Regions from separate parts of the Pseudomonas sp. S30_BP2TU TE3576 genome, predicted to be linked through region 2. Evidence: predicted binding sites of a transcription regulator. Region 2 holds the regulator's gene; the other holds the start of a gene.
What was found. Region 2 encodes sigma-54, which starts transcription at its own class of promoters, with help from an activator protein. Its sites were predicted from a motif close to ANTGGCATNNANNTTGCTNT; they were not measured.

Region 1 (8,052 bases), 630 kb from region 2:
GTATGGTTTGCGAGATATTCCAGGCGCCACAAATCCCTGTGGGAGCGGGCTTGCTCGCGAAAGCGATCTGTCTGATAAGCAGATGTTGAGTGTACTGACGTCTTCGCGGGCAAGCCCGCTCCCACAGGGTTCTCTATCGTCCGTTGAATTGCTGGCAATAAAAAAGGCCTCCCGAAGGAGGCCTCTTTTTGTCACGCCGCGTGCCGCAGCGCTACCGGATCAGCAGCTGTAGTACAGCTCGTATTCCAGTGGGTGTACGAAGGTACGTACCTTGATTTCTTCTTCGCTTTTCAGGGCGATGTAAGCGTCGATGAAGTCGTCGCTGAAAACGCCGCCTTTGGTCAGGAACGCACGACCTTTGTCCAGCTCTTCCAGGGCTTCCTTCAGGCTGCCGCAAACTTGTGGAATCTCTTTCGCCTCTTCAGGCGGCAGGTCGTACAGGTTTTTGTCAGCAGCGTCGCCAGGGTGGATCTTGTTCTGGATGCCGTCCAGGCCAGCCATCAACAGTGCGGCGAAGCACAGGTACGGGTTGGCAGCCGGATCCGGGAAGCGCGCTTCGATACGGCGGGCTTTCGGGCTCGACACGTAAGGAATACGGATCGAAGCGGAACGGTTGCGAGCCGAGTAGGCCAGCATCACTGGAGCTTCGAAGCCTGGAACCAGACGCTTGTAGGAGTTGGTTGCCGGGTTGGTGAAGCCGTTCAGGGCCTTACCGTGCTTGATGATGCCGCCGATGAAGTACAGGGCGGTGTCGGACAGGCCGGCATAGCCTTCGCCTGCGAAGGTGTTCTTGCCATCTTTCCAGATCGACATGTGTACGTGCATGCCCGAGCCGTTGTCGCCGTACAGAGGCTTAGGCATGAAGGTCGCGGTGCGGCCGTAGGCATCGGCTACGTTGTGCACGACGTACTTCAGGGTTTGGGTTTCGTCGGCTTTCTTCACCAGGGTGTTGAACTTGACGCCGATTTCGTTCTGGCCGGCAGTCGCCACTTCGTGGTGGTGAACTTCGACGGTCAGGCCCATTTCTTCCAGTGCGTTGCACATGGAGGTACGGATTTCGTGGTCGTGGTCGAACGGTGGAACCGGGAAGTAGCCGCCTTTGACGCCTGGACGGTGGCCTTTGTTGCCGCCTTCGATGTCCTGGTCGGACATCCACGAACCTTGTTCAGAGTAGATCTTGAACATGGAGCCGGAAATGTCGGACTTGAACTTGACCTGGTCGAAGATGAAGAACTCTGGCTCCGGACCGGCGAATACGGTGTCACCGATACCGGTGGCCTTCAGATGTTCTTCGGCGCGCTTGGCGATCGCACGTGGGTCGCGATCGTAGCCTTGCATGCTCGAAGGTTCGATGATGTCGCAGACCAGGATCAGGGTCGGTTCTTCGGTGAACGGATCCAGAACGGCGGTGGAGTCGTCCGGCATCAGGATCATGTCGGAGGCTTCGATGCCTTTCCAGCCAGCGATGGAGGAACCGTCGAACATTTTGCCGACTTCGAAGAAGTCGTCATCCAGCGCATCGCGAGCCGGCATGGTCACGTGGTGCTGAGTGCCTTTGGTGTCCGTGAAGCGCAGATCAATCCACTTGACGTCATGATCTTTGATGAGTTGAACCGACTTCGACATAGTGTCCTCCGGGTGGCTTCGGGCTAGTAATGGATGCCCTTAAATGTGGGTGATGCCGGCGCGAATACTCTGCCAAGGCAACCTGCCTCACAAGGGAGCAAATTGCATGCCAGTGCCCCACCATGGGTTTTTTGCCCCAAAAACACGCTTGTGAGGGTATTTTGCGCTTTAAAGCAGAAATTCTCGCCCTGTAATGTGGCGCTAAATTCAATAAATGACCTGTTTTGGTGCGCGCAAAACCTTCTGCACATTAACTGGTTAAACCTTGAGCAATTTCCGCTATAATCCGCGCCCCCCTTTTTCGGCAGGCCCTGCGCGCGCTGTTTCCATGAAATTAATCGTAAAAGTCTTCCCCGAGATCACCATCAAGAGCCGCCCGGTACGGATGCGTTTCATCCGTCAATTGGCCAAGAACATCCGTGCCGTGCTCCGCGATCTGGACCCGGCCGTGGTGGTGAACGGCGTGTGGGACAACCTCGAGCTGGAAACCCGCGTCACCGAGCCCAAAGCCCTGAAAGAGATGGGCGAACGCCTGAGCTGCATGCCGGGCATCGCGCATTTCCTGCAGGTCGATGAATACCCGTACGTCGACTTCGACGACGTGCTTGAAAAGTGCAAACTGCACTACGGCGATGCGCTGGCCGGCAAGATTTTTTCGGTGCGCTGCAAGCGTGCGGGCAAGCACCCGTTCAGCTCCATGGATGTCGAAAAATACGTCGGCAGCCAGCTGCGTCGCCAGTGCGGCGCCGCCGGGATTGACCTGAAAAACCCGGAAATCGAAGTCCGTATCGAAATTCGCGACAAACGGTTGTTTGTGATCCATAGCCAGCATAACGGCATTGGCGGTTATCCGCTGGGCGCGCTGGAGCAAACACTGGTGCTGATGTCCGGCGGCTTCGATTCCACCGTGGCGGCTTACCAGATCATGCGCCGCGGCCTGATGGCGCATTTCTGCTTCTTCAACCTGGGTGGACGTGCCCATGAACTGGGCGTCATGGAAGTCGCGCATTTCATCTGGAAGAAGTACGGCAGCTCCCAGCGCGTGTTATTTGTCAGTGTGCCGTTCGAAGAAGTGCTGGGCGAAATTCTCGGCAAAGTCGATAACAGTCATATGGGCGTAGTATTGAAGCGTATGATGTTGCGCGCTTCGTCCCAAATTGCCGATCGACTGCACATCGAGGCACTGGTCACCGGTGAGGCGATCTCCCAGGTGTCGAGCCAGACATTGCCGAACCTGTCGGTGATTGATTGCGTGACCGACAAACTGGTCTTGCGCCCGCTGATCGCCAGCCACAAACAGGACATCATCGATACGGCCAACGAGATCGGCACCGCCGATTTCGCCCGGCACATGCCGGAGTACTGCGGCGTCATCTCGGTCAATCCGAAGACGGCCGCCAAGCGCTACCGTGTCGAGCACGAAGAGAAAGAATTCGATATGGCGGTGCTCGAGCGTGCGCTCGAAAACGCCAGACTGGTGCCGATCGATCGGGTGATCGACGAATTGGGCCAGGACCTGCAGGTTGAAGAAGTCAGCGAAGCGCTGGCCGGTCAGATCGTCATCGACATCCGTCACCCGGATGCCGCTGAAGATGACCCGCTGGACCTTGCTGGCATCGAGGTACAAACGATGCCGTTTTATGCACTGAACGCTCGTTTCAAGGAACTGGACCCTACTCGCCAGTACCTGCTGTATTGCGACAAAGGCGTGATGAGTCGCCTGCATGCCCACCATTTGCTCAGTGAGGGGCATGCCAATGTGCGCGTTTATCGACCGAGCTAAGTGCCCGGGGCTGTTTGCCTGTGGCCTGCGTCACCGGCCCCCCGATGCCACCGTCAAGCTGTAACGGCTTTCACGGACGCTACTGTTAATCGCTGCCAAGACTTGTCAGCACACCGAATCCTCTGATCGAGATACACAAGTGATCGAAAATCTACGTAACATCGCCATCATTGCCCACGTTGACCATGGTAAAACCACCCTGGTAGACAAACTCCTGCGTCAATCCGGCACCCTGGAGCGCAACGAGCTCAACGACGAGCGCGTGATGGACTCCAACGACCAGGAAAAAGAGCGCGGTATTACCATTCTGGCGAAAAACACCGCCATCAACTGGAACGGCTACCACATCAACATCGTGGACACCCCGGGCCACGCCGACTTCGGCGGCGAAGTTGAACGCGTAATGTCGATGGTCGACTCCGTTCTGCTGCTGGTTGACGCTCAAGACGGCCCTATGCCGCAAACCCGTTTCGTGACCAAGAAGGCTTTCGAAGCCGGCCTGCGTCCAATCGTGTGCATCAACAAGGTTGACCGTCCAGGCGCGCGTCCGGACTGGGTTCTGGACCAGATCTTCGACCTGTTCGACAACCTGGGTGCCACCGAAGAACAGCTGGACTTCAAAGTCGTCTACGCCTCGGCCCTGAACGGTATTGCCGGTCTGGACCACACCGAAATGGCTGAGGACATGACCCCGCTGTACCAGTCGATCGTCGACAACGTACCGGCGCCGGCTGTTGACCGTGAAGGTCCGTTCCAGATGCAGATCTCCGCACTGGACTACAACAGCTTCCTGGGTGTTATCGGTGTTGGCCGTATCGCTCGTGGTCGCGTCAAGCCGAACACCCCGGTTGTCGCTATCGGCGCCGACGGCAAGAAGCGTAACGGTCGTATCCTGAAGCTGATGGGTCACCACGGTCTGCACCGTGTAGACGTTGAAGAAGCTGCTGCAGGCGACATCGTGTGCATCAGCGGTATGGACTCGCTGTTCATCTCCGACACCCTGTGCCACCCGGACACCGTTGAAGCGATGAAGCCGTTGACCGTCGACGAGCCAACCGTTTCCATGACCTTCCAGGTAAACGACTCGCCATTCTGCGGTAAAGAAGGCAAGTTCGTGACTTCCCGTAACATCAAGGAACGTCTGGACAAAGAGCTGCTGTACAACGTTGCGCTGCGCGTTGAAGAAGGCGACTCGGCTGACAAGTTCAAGGTTTCCGGCCGTGGCGAACTGCACCTCTCGGTACTGATCGAAACCATGCGTCGCGAAGGCTTCGAAATGGCTGTAGGCCGTCCGGAAGTGATCATCCGTCTGGTTGACGGCGTGAAGCACGAACCGTTCGAAAACGTCACCATCGACCTGCCGGAAGAATCCCAGGGCAAGGTGATGGAAGAGATGGGCCTGCGTAAGGGCGACCTGACCAACATGGTGCCGGATGGCAAGGGCCGTGTACGTCTGGAATACAACATCCCTGCTCGTGGTCTGATCGGTTTCCGTAACCAGTTCCTGACCCTGACCAACGGCGCTGGCATCCTGACCTCGATCTTCGACCGTTACGACGTGATGAAGTCCGGCGACATGTCCGGCCGTCAGAACGGCGTTCTGGTTTCGGTTGAAACCGGCAAGGCACTGACCTACTCCCTGGAAACCCTGCAGGCGCGTGGCAAGCTGTTCGTTGAACACGGTCAGGAAATCTACAACGGTCAGATCGTTGGTCTGAACAGCCGTGACAACGACCTGGGCGTCAACCCTACCAAGGGCAAGAAGCTCGACAACATGCGTGCTTCGGGTAAAGACGAAACCATCGCTCTGGTTCCACCTGTTCGCTTCACCCTGGAACAGGCTCTGGAATTCATCCAGGACGATGAATTGTGTGAAGTGACTCCTAAGTCCATCCGTCTTCGCAAGAAGATCCTGGACGAAAGCGAGCGTACCCGCGCTGCCAAGAAAGCCAAGGCATAAGATTTAGCCCCGGCTGAACAAAAACGCCCCCGGTCGAAAGGCCGGGGGCGTTTTTGTTTGTCTGGCCGTAGCAGCTGCCGAGCCTGCGAGGCTGCGTTCGGGCGCACAGCGGCCGCAAAACGCTTACGACTGCTTCGCAGCCGAACGCGGCCTCGCTGGGGCTCGACCGCTGCTACATCGGTGCGGCGGATCACTGCGCTCGAACAAGCCAAGGCATAAGATTTAGCCCCGGCTGAACGAAAACGCCCCCGGTCGAAAGGCCGGGGGCGTTTTTGTTTGTCTGGAATTTGTGTGGTGGCTTTAAGGGCCTCTTCGCGGGGAAGCCCGCTCCCACAGGGTTTTGTGTCGTACATATAATTTATGTCCGGCACCCATCAATGTGGGAGCGGGCTTGCCCGCGAAGGCGGCCGATCAACCGCCGAAAATGTCAGGAAGTATCAGAACCGTTCGATACTCCGCGAATTCCGCTCGCGCTCCACTTCTTTCGGCTTGTACGCGCAATACCCCGGCCGCGGGCCGATTTTCGGGTGGTTGCGGCAAGTATCCGGGCGCTTTTCATAAATAGTGCACAGACGGCTCTTACGATCCAGGTACAGACAATCGTTGTTGCTCATGCGCTGCAGGGTGAAGATTTCCGACTTCTGGTTGTAACGCTCGACGATCCCTTCCTTTTGCAGGCGCTTGGCAATGTTTTTCGGCGGATCACCGCGCTCGAACTCGTCGACGATACCGATGCGGATCAGATCCTTGATCTTGACCTCGACGGGCAGGGTGCAGCAGCTGGACATGCACGAGCCGCACATCGGGGCAGAGTACTTGGCCCAGGTATCGAGGCGGTCGATCTCTGCGGCAGCGATCAGGTTCGGCTTCATCATCGTTTGTTACCAGCGTGTGCATCAGGGCGCGCGATCATACCGGGACTGGTGGATTTTTGAACAACCTTTCGCCAGATTTTTTTCGCGGGCGGTGCAAACAACCGGAAAATAGGCACGGGCCCTGCATTCATTCAGGCACATGACAACGCATTGTCGGACCAGCTCGTATTCAAAGGAAAAACTGCCGAACCAGAGCCTCTACCGCCTGTCAGACCGTCTAGGCTCAGACAACCCAAGCTCGCTCGAGGTCCTATCGATGACTCAAGAACCACTTGTTCGCGAAGCAGAGGTGGCCGCATTCCGCGACGCCGTCTTGACCAAGCTCACTTATGCAGTGGGTAAAGACCCGGATCACGCCTTCGACCATGACTGGTTCGAAGCCATTGCCCTGGCCGCGCGGGATCACATGGTCGAGCACTGGATGGACCACACGCGGCAGATTTACCGCAAAGGCCAGAAGCGCGTTTATTACCTTTCCCTGGAGTTTCTCATCGGCCGGCTGCTCTTCGACAGCCTGAGCAACCTCGGCCTGCTCGATGTGGCCCGTGAAGCCCTGACCGAACTCGGCGTCGACCTAGAGCGCATCCGCTTGCTGGAGCCCGATGCGGCCCTGGGCAACGGCGGCCTCGGGCGCCTGGCGGCGTGTTTCCTGGAAAGCATGTCGACTCTCGGCATCGCTGGTCATGGCTACGGCATCCGCTATGAGCACGGGCTGTTCCGCCAGGCGATTGTCGACGGCTGGCAGCAGGAGCAGACCGAACACTGGCTGGATTTCGGCAACCCCTGGGAGTTCGAGCGGCCGGAAGTGGCTTACACCATCGGTTTTGGCGGCAGTGTCCAGACCCTGACCGACGACGCCGGCAAATCCCGGCAAATCTGGTCCCCGGCGGAAACCGTGCGGGCGATTGCCTACGACACACCGGTGGTCGGCTGGCGCGGGGCGAGCGTCAACACGCTGCGCCTGTGGCGCGCCCGGGCCATGGAAGATTTGCACCTTGAACGATTCAACGCCGGTGACCATCTGGGCGCCGTGGCCGAAGTGGCCCGGGCCGAAAGTATTTCCCGGGTGCTGTACCCGGCGGACAGCACCGAGGCTGGCCAGGAGTTGCGCCTGCGCCAGGAGTATTTCTTCGTCGCCGCCTCATTGCAGGATTTGCTGCGCCGACATCGCAACATGCACACCTCGGTGCTGACCCTGAGCGATCACGCCTCTATCCAGCTCAACGACACCCACCCCTCGATAGCCGTGGCCGAACTGATGCGGCAATTGGTCGACGTGTATGACGTGGCGTGGGATGCGGCCTGGCAGGTCACCGTCGATACGTTGTCCTACACCAACCACACATTGCTCCCCGAAGCGCTGGAAACCTGGCCGGTCGGCTTGATGGAGCGCATGCTGCCGCGGCACATGCAGATCATTTACCTGATCAACGCCCAGCACATCGACTCCCTGCGGGCCAAAGGCATTCACGACTTCGACGTGTTGCGCGCGGTATCGCTGATCGAGGAAGACAACGGTCGCCGGGTACGCATGGGCAACCTGGCGTTTCTCGGTTCCCACAGCATCAACGGTGTGTCCGGGTTGCACACGCAACTGATGCGCCAAACGGTGTTCTCCGAACTGCACAAGCTCTACCCGGAGCGGATCAACAACAAAACCAACGGCATCACCTTTCGTCGTTGGTTGTATCAGGCCAACCCCGAGCTGACCTCGATGCTGGTCGATGCCCTCGGGCCGCAAGTGCTGGATAACCCGGAAGAGCGCTTGCTCGCCCTCGAACCGTTCGCCGAGAAAAATGCATTTCGCA
Region 2 (8,052 bases):
AGCTATTGGCCCAACTCAATCTGAGCTATGAACAGGTTGCCTACCTCGGCGATGATCTGCCGGACCTTCCGGTGATTCGCCGCGTCGGCCTGGGCATGGCAGTGGCCAATGCCGCCAGTTTCGTGCGTGAACACGCTCACGGCATCACCCTCGCCCGTGGCGGCGAAGGTGCCGCTCGCGAATTCTGCGAATTGATCCTGCGCGCCCAGGACCGCCTCGATGCGGCCAATACGGCGTACCTGTGAGCCCACTATGCTGAGCAAAAAGTTTCGCAACACCCTGCTGTTCAGTTGCATCGTGGCGATTTTCGCCGCGGTTGGCTACTGGAACATCAGCCCGGAACGCTTTCTCGACAAGCCGGTAACGCCGGTCGATGAAAGCGCGATCGACTATTACGCCATCAACGCCCACAGCGTGCAGTACCTGCCGGACGGCAAGCTGCAATATGATCTGGTGTCCGACAAGGTCGAGCACCTGAAAGCGACCGAGGTGACATTGTTGACCAACCCCGACCTGAATGTGTTCCGCGGCACTGAATTTCCGTGGCACGTCCAGAGCCTGCACGGCGAGGTCAACCCTGACGGCACACAGGTCGAACTGATCGATGACGTGCGTATCACGCGTTTCGACGAGAAAAACCGCAAGACCCTGATCACCAGCACCCGCATGACCGTGTTCCCGCAGCAGCAATATGCGCAGACCGAGCAAGACGTTAGAATCGACGGCGCTGGCGGTGTATCGACTGGCAAGGGAATGAAGGCGTATTTGAAAGAAAGCAGGATACACCTGCTATCGAACGTAAGAGGACAGTATGAGGCTCGTTAAAACCCTCCCGATTTTGCTCAGTCTGAGCGCAGCACTGGGAAGCGTGAGCGCCTGGGCTCTGCCGGAAGATCAACAGCAGCCTATCCGCATTCAGGCCGACGATGCCCAACTGGACGACAAGCAAGGTATCGCCACCTATAAGGGTGACGTGATCATCACCCAAGGCTCGATGAAGGTGACAGGCAACACCGTTACCATCACCCGCACTCCGACCGGTGACATCGACGTAGTGACCTCGGTGGGCAATCTGGCGTACTTCGAGCAATTGCAAACGGCCGGCGATACCAAGCCTGTTCAGGGCTGGGGCGTGACCATCCAGTATCACGCCGCGCAAAACCGCGTCGTACTGATCGACAAGGCCAAAGTTGTCGACAAGGACAACAACGTCACCCAAGGCGAAAAAATCGTCTACGACACGGTCAAGAAGCTCGCCAGCGCCGGTCGCGCCACGGGCAGCAAGGTCACCGAGTCGCGCCCGCGCATCGACATGGTGATCCAGCCGAAAAAGAAAACCGACGAGCAAAAGGCCCAGTAATGGCAACTCTGAAAGCTCAGCATCTGGCCAAGAGCTACAAGAGCCGCCAGGTCGTGCGCGATGTCAGCCTATCCATCGACAGCGGTCAGATCGTCGGCCTGCTTGGCCCCAACGGTGCCGGCAAAACCACTTGCTTCTACATGATCGTCGGCCTGGTACAGGCCGACCAGGGCCGCGTCCTGATCGACGACCTCGACGTCAGCCACCAGCCGATGCACGGCCGCGCAAAGGCCGGTATCGGCTACTTGCCGCAAGAAGCATCGATCTTTCGCAAACTGTCGGTAGCCGACAACATTATGGCCATCCTCGAGACCCGCAAGGAACTCGACAAGGCTGGTCGTCGAAAGGAACTGGAAAGCCTGCTGCAGGAATTCCACATCAGCCACATCCGCGACAACCTCGGCATGAGCCTGTCCGGCGGTGAGCGCCGTCGCGTGGAAATCGCCCGCGCCCTGGCCACCAATCCGAAATTCATCCTCCTCGACGAACCCTTCGCCGGCGTGGACCCGATTTCGGTCGGCGACATCAAACAGATTATTTACCACCTCAAGGCCAAAGGCATTGGCGTGCTGATCACGGACCACAACGTTCGTGAAACCCTGGATATCTGCGAAACGGCCTATATCGTCAACGACGGCCAGTTGATCGCCGAAGGTGACGCTGAAACCATCCTGGCCAACAACCTGGTCAAGGAAGTGTACCTTGGCCATGAGTTCCGCCTGTAAGCGCTGAAGCAGTCATGGCGAATGCCAGACCGCAGTAACAATAAAAATCAACAGGTTTTTATTGTTACTGCGCTCTAGGCAAACACTTCAGTTTCGGGCATATAATTTGCTTATGTTTGGCGCCCCGGCGCCCTGTAGTGGATGGCGCATGTGCGCCGGCGAATTAAGGTGTTAAGCCCCTGCCATGAAACCATCGCTAGTCTTGAGAATGGGCCAGCAGCTGACGATGACACCGCAGCTGCAACAGGCCATCCGCCTGCTCCAATTGTCGACCCTGGACCTGCAACAGGAAATCCAGGAGGCCCTGGAGTCCAATCCGATGCTCGAACGCCAGGAAGAAGGCGACGACTTCGACAATTCCGACCCCTTGGCCGACAACACCGAACAAAAGCCCAACACCGACATTCAGGAACCCTCCTACCAGGAAAGCGCCCCGACGGTTGACAGCCTCGATGAGGGCGACTGGAACGAGCGCATCCCCAACGAACTCCCCGTCGACACCGCGTGGGAAGACGTTTACCAGACCAGCGCCAGCAGCCTGCCCAGCAATGATGATGACGAGTGGGACTTCACCACCCGCACCTCGGCCGGCGAAAGCCTGCAAAGCCACTTGCTGTGGCAACTGAACCTGGCCCCGATGTCCGACACCGATCGTCTGATCGCCGTGACCCTGATCGACTGCATCAACAATCAGGGCTATCTGGATGAAACCCTCGAGGAGATCCTCGAAGCCTTCGATCCGGAACTGGACATAGAACTGGACGAAATCGAAGCTGTCCTGCATCGCATCCAGCAATTCGAGCCCGCCGGCATCGGCGCCCGCAATCTGGGCGAATGCCTGCTGCTGCAACTGCGCCAGCTGCCTGCCAAAACCCCTTGGCTGGCCGAGGCCAAGCGCCTGGTCACCGACTACATCGACCTGCTTGGCAGCCGCGACTACAGCCAGTTGATGCGCCGCATGAAGCTCAAGGAAGATGAACTGCGCCAGGTCATCGAGCTGGTCCAGAGCCTCAACCCACGCCCAGGCTCGCAGATCGAGTCCACTGAAGCCGAGTACGTCGTTCCTGACGTTATCGTGCGCAAGGACAACGAGCGCTGGCTGGTGGAGCTGAATCAGGAATCGGTGCCACGGCTAAGGGTCAACGCCCAGTACGCCGGTTTTGTGCGCCGCGCCGACACCAGTGCCGATAACACCTTCATGCGCAATCAGTTGCAGGAGGCCCGCTGGTTCATCAAGAGCCTGCAAAGCCGTAATGAAACCCTGATGAAAGTGGCCACCCAGATCGTCGAGCATCAGCGCGGGTTCCTCGAATATGGCGACGAAGCCATGAAGCCGCTGGTCCTGCATGACATCGCCGAAGCAGTCGGCATGCATGAGTCGACGATTTCACGGGTGACCACCCAGAAGTTCATGCACACCCCCCGGGGCATTTATGAACTGAAATACTTTTTCTCCAGTCATGTAAGCACCTCCGAAGGCGGTGAATGCTCGTCCACGGCGATCCGCGCGATCATCAAAAAACTGGTTGCCGCGGAAAATCAGAAAAAGCCGTTGAGTGACAGCAAGATCGCTGGTTTACTGGAGGCACAAGGCATTCAGGTGGCCCGCCGTACCGTCGCCAAGTACCGCGAATCCCTCGGGATCGCGCCTTCGAGTGAACGCAAGCGGTTGATGTAGGGCCACGCCACAGCGTTCCAGTGGTAGATCATCTGATCTACCGCTTTATGCACTGGCAACGAAGGAGAAGCTGTATGCAAGTCAACATCAGTGGACACCAACTGGAAGTGACCGAACCTCTTCGCACCTACATCGGCGAAAAACTCGAACGACTGGAGCGACATTTCGACAAGATCACTAATGTGCAGGTCACGATGACCGTCGAAAAACTGAAGCAGAAAATCGAAGCCACGCTGCATATTCCCGGGAATGAAGTGGTCGCAAACGCGGAACATACCGATATGTACGCCGCGATCGACGCACTCACCGACAAGCTGGATAAACAACTCAAAAAGCATAAGGAAAAGACCCAGAGCCTCCTTCAGGGCGCAACCGGTCGTTAACACTCCCTACCCATGATCCGACTTGAAAGTATCCTGACCCCCGGCCGTTCCCTGGTGAACGTGCCGGGCGGCAGTAAAAAGAAAGCTCTCGAACAAATTGCCAATCTGATCGCCCGCGAAGTGCCGGCTCTGGAGATGCAAGATGTCTTCGAGGCACTGATTGCCCGTGAAAAACTCGGTTCCACCGGTTTTGGCAACGGCATCGCTATTCCACATTGCCGTCTCAAGGGCTGTGTTTCGCCCATCAGTGCATTGATGCACCTGGACGCCCCTATCGATTTCGACGCCATCGATGGCGCGCCGGTTGACCTGCTGTTCGTACTGCTGGTCCCGGAAGCCGCTACCGATGCGCACCTTGAACTGCTGCGACAGATCGCCAGCATGCTCGACCGCAAGGATGTACGCGAAAAGCTGCGTCATGCTGCAAGCAACGAAGCCCTGTATCAGGTAGTCCTGGATGAGCAAAACGGTCAGTAATCATGCGCTTGATCATCGTCAGTGGCCGTTCCGGCTCAGGTAAAAGTACCGCCCTCAATGTTCTTGAGGACAACGGCTACTACTGCATCGACAACCTGCCTGCCGGTCTGTTGCCGGAGCTGGCCGAACGCGCCTTGATTCATACCGAGCTGTTACAACCGCTGGTCGCCGTTTCCATTGACGCCCGCAACCTGCCCAGTCACCTGTCACGCTTCCCCGAGCTGCTCGAAGAAGTCCGCAGCCGCCACATCCAGTGCGATGTCCTGTATCTGGACGCTGACGAAGAAACCCTGCTCAAGCGCTTCTCGGAAACCCGCCGACGGCACCCCCTGACAAACGCCAACCGCTCGCTGGCCGAAGCCATCAGCGTTGAGAGCGTCCTGCTCGGGCCGATTGCCGACCTCGCCGACCTCAAGATCAACACCACCAGCCTGAACCTGTATCAACTGCGCGACGCCATCAAACTGCGCCTGTTGAATCAGCCCGAGCCGGGCACCGCGTTCCTGGTGGAGTCCTTCGGGTTCAAGCGTGGCATGCCGGTGGACGCCGACCTGGTGTTCGATGTGCGTTGCCTGCCCAACCCTTACTGGAAACCGGAATTGCGCGAACAGTCCGGGCTCGATCAACCGGTTGCCGAATACCTGGCGGCACAGCCGGATGTGGAAGAGATGTTCCAGGACATTTCCACATACCTGCTAAAGTGGCTGCCTCGTTTTGCCGCCAGCAACCGCGCCTACGTCACCATTGCCATTGGGTGCACAGGCGGACATCACCGCTCCGTCTACCTGACCGAGCGTTTGGGGCAGGCGCTGCAAAAAACCCTGAAGAACGTCCAGGTTCGCCACCGCGACCTCAGCTAAAGGATTCACATCGCGATGCCTGCTCGGGAAATCGAAATCATCAACAAGCTGGGGCTGCATGCCCGGGCGTCTGCAAAATTCGTCGGGGTCGCCGGCCAGTTCAAGGACTGCACGATCAGGGTAGGACGCACACCTGAATCCACAGTCGACGGCAAAAGCATCATGGCCATGATGATGCTCGCTGCCGGTAAGGGCACCAAAATCCATCTGAGCACAGAAGGCGAGCAGGAACAGGAAGCGATGGACGCGCTGGTGGCCCTGATCAATAACTACTTCGACGAAGGCGAATAAACGTCGTCCAGTAACGGCAAGCCGTGCTCCTGCAGGCCCCATTCAAGTCGCAAAAAAAGGCGTACCACCCGATGGGTGGCACGCCTTTTTTGTTTAGCGCAAAGCTTAGCTACCCGCCACCGTCATCCGCTCGATCAGTACCGAGCCCGTGCGAATGTTGCTACGCAGCTCCAGGTCATTACCCACGGCGACGATCTGTTTGAACATGTCGCGCATGTTGCCAGCGATGGTCACTTCCTGGACCGCGAACTGGATTTCGCCGTTCTCGACCCAGTAACCCGCCGCACCCCTGGAATAATCACCGGTGACCATGTTCAGCCCCTGGCCCATCAACTCGGTGACCAACAGCCCGCGCCCCATGCGTCGCAGCAAGGCCGCCTGGTCTTCATCGCCATGGGTGACGAACAGGTTGTGCACGCCGCCGGCGTTGGCCGTGCTTGGCATTCCGAGCTTGCGGCCAGAGTAGGTGCCGAGGATGTACGACACCAACTCGCCTTTTTCGACGAACGGTTTGGCGTAGGTGGCCAAACCATCACCATCGAACGCCGCACTGCCCATCGCACGCATCAAGTGTGGGCGCTCGTCGATGGTCAGCCACTCCGGAAACAGCTTCTGCCCCAGCGTGCCTTCAAGGAACGATGACTTGCGGTACAGGCTGCCGCCGGAAATCGCCGACAGGAAACTGCCGAACAGCCCCCCTGCCAACTCTGCGGAAAACAGCACCGGCACCTCGCAAGTCGGCACCGGACGCGCGCCCAGACGGCTCGCCGCCCGTTGCGCAGCGCGCTGGCCAATGCTGACCGGATCGGCCAGCAGATTGCCCTGGCGGTTCACGTCGTACCAGTAATCGCGCTGCATCTGGCCGTCCGCTTCGGCGATCATCACGCAGCTCAAGCTGTGGCGAGTCGATGCGTAGCCGCCAATGAAGCCGTGGCTGTTGCCATAAACGCGGCAGCCCTGATGGGTGCTGAGGGTGGTGCCATCGGCGTTCTTGATCCGGCTGTCGGCGGCAAACGCCGCGGCTTCACAGGCCAGGGCCTGCTCGATGGCTTGCTCCGGAGTGATGTCCCATTCGTGGAACAGGTCGAAATCCTGGATATCCCGTGCCATCAACGCGGCATCCGCCAGGCCCGAGGCCTCATCTTCCGAGGTGTGCTTGGCGATGGCCAGTGCAGCGGCAACCGTTTCGCGAATCGCCTCCGGACCGCTGGCCGACGTGCTGGCCGAGCCTTTGCGCTGGCCGACGTACAAGGTGATGCCAAAACCCTGGTCGCGGTTGAATTCGACTGTTTCGACTTCACGCTGGCGCACCGTAGTCGACAAGCCCTGCTCCAGTGACACCGCCACTTCACAGGCGCTGGCCCCCTGGCGCCTGGCTTCAGCGATGATCTGCTCGACTTGTTCCTGCAGTGCCGGCAACGCTTGTGGGCCGACGCTTTCAACTGCACTCATGCTGTTCTCCACTCAAATTCTGCTTTCGGTAACGGTCATCGAGCGACCGGGCCGGACAAGTGGCCCCCGACTGGTTATCATGGCGGCGTTTCTTTGCGGACTGCCACCATGGTTGATTCTTACGACGACTCCCTCGATACGGGAGAAAAAAGCAAATCCCAGGTCAAACGCGAGCTGCATGCTCTGGTTGACCTCGGCGAGCGCCTTACAACGCTCAAGCCTGACTTGCTCAACAAACTGCCATTGACCGACGGATTGCGCCGGGCCCTGGCCGATGCGCCCAAGCACACCGCGAACATCGCGCGTAAACGGCACCTTCAGTTCATCGGCAAACTGATGCGCGATCAGGACACTGACGCGATTCTGGTTCTGCTCGATCAACTCGATGCCTCCACTCGCCAGTACAACGAACGCTTCCATAACCTGGAACGCTGGCGCGATCGTCTGATTGCCGGCGACGACGCCGTACTGGAGAAATTCGTCGTCGAATATCCCGACGCGGATCGCCAGCAACTACGCTCCCTGATCCGTCAGGCCCAGCATGAGGTTGCGCAAAACAAGCCTCCTGCTTCCAGCCGTAAAATCTTCAAGTACATCCGTGAGCTGGACGAGACTCAACGCGGACTGCGTTGAATCTCGAATCGGGTGAGTCGCGACGCGACTCACCCGAAGCTCGTTCCATCAAGCGCCCGTGCCACCCACGGTGATCGCATCAATCTTCAGCGTTGGCTGGCCGACACCCACCGGCACCGACTGCCCATCCTTGCCACACGTGCCCACGCCGCTGTCCAGCGACAGATCATTACCCACCATCGACACTTTGCTC

Region 1: a site for sigma-54 is predicted at 1,721-1,740, ahead of glnA (glutamate--ammonia ligase). Genes of this name have one in related genera too.

What each region holds. Positions count from the first base shown of each region.
Region 1 is NZ_JBNDLK010000001.1:2,950,638-2,958,689, reverse strand. Features, by position in the region: gene glnA (glutamate--ammonia ligase) at 220-1,626, opposite strand; gene thiI (tRNA uracil 4-sulfurtransferase ThiI) at 1,955-3,409, shown strand; gene typA (translational GTPase TypA) at 3,549-5,369, shown strand; gene ABIA48_RS13295 (YkgJ family cysteine cluster protein) at 5,807-6,244, opposite strand; gene ABIA48_RS13290 (glycogen/starch/alpha-glucan phosphorylase) at 6,501-8,052, shown strand, end outside.
Region 2 is NZ_JBNDLK010000001.1:2,323,820-2,331,871, forward strand. Features, by position in the region: gene ABIA48_RS10585 (KdsC family phosphatase) at 1-245, shown strand, start outside; gene lptC (LPS export ABC transporter periplasmic protein LptC) at 253-825, shown strand; gene lptA (lipopolysaccharide transport periplasmic protein LptA) at 812-1,360, shown strand; gene lptB (LPS export ABC transporter ATP-binding protein) at 1,360-2,085, shown strand; gene ABIA48_RS10605 (RNA polymerase factor sigma-54) at 2,270-3,763, shown strand; gene hpf (ribosome hibernation-promoting factor, HPF/YfiA family) at 3,838-4,146, shown strand; gene ptsN (PTS IIA-like nitrogen regulatory protein PtsN) at 4,159-4,623, shown strand; gene rapZ (RNase adapter RapZ) at 4,626-5,483, shown strand; gene ABIA48_RS10625 (HPr family phosphocarrier protein) at 5,499-5,774, shown strand; gene pmbA (metalloprotease PmbA) at 5,880-7,226, opposite strand; gene yjgA (ribosome biogenesis factor YjgA) at 7,335-7,859, shown strand; gene tldD (metalloprotease TldD) at 7,908-8,052, opposite strand, start outside.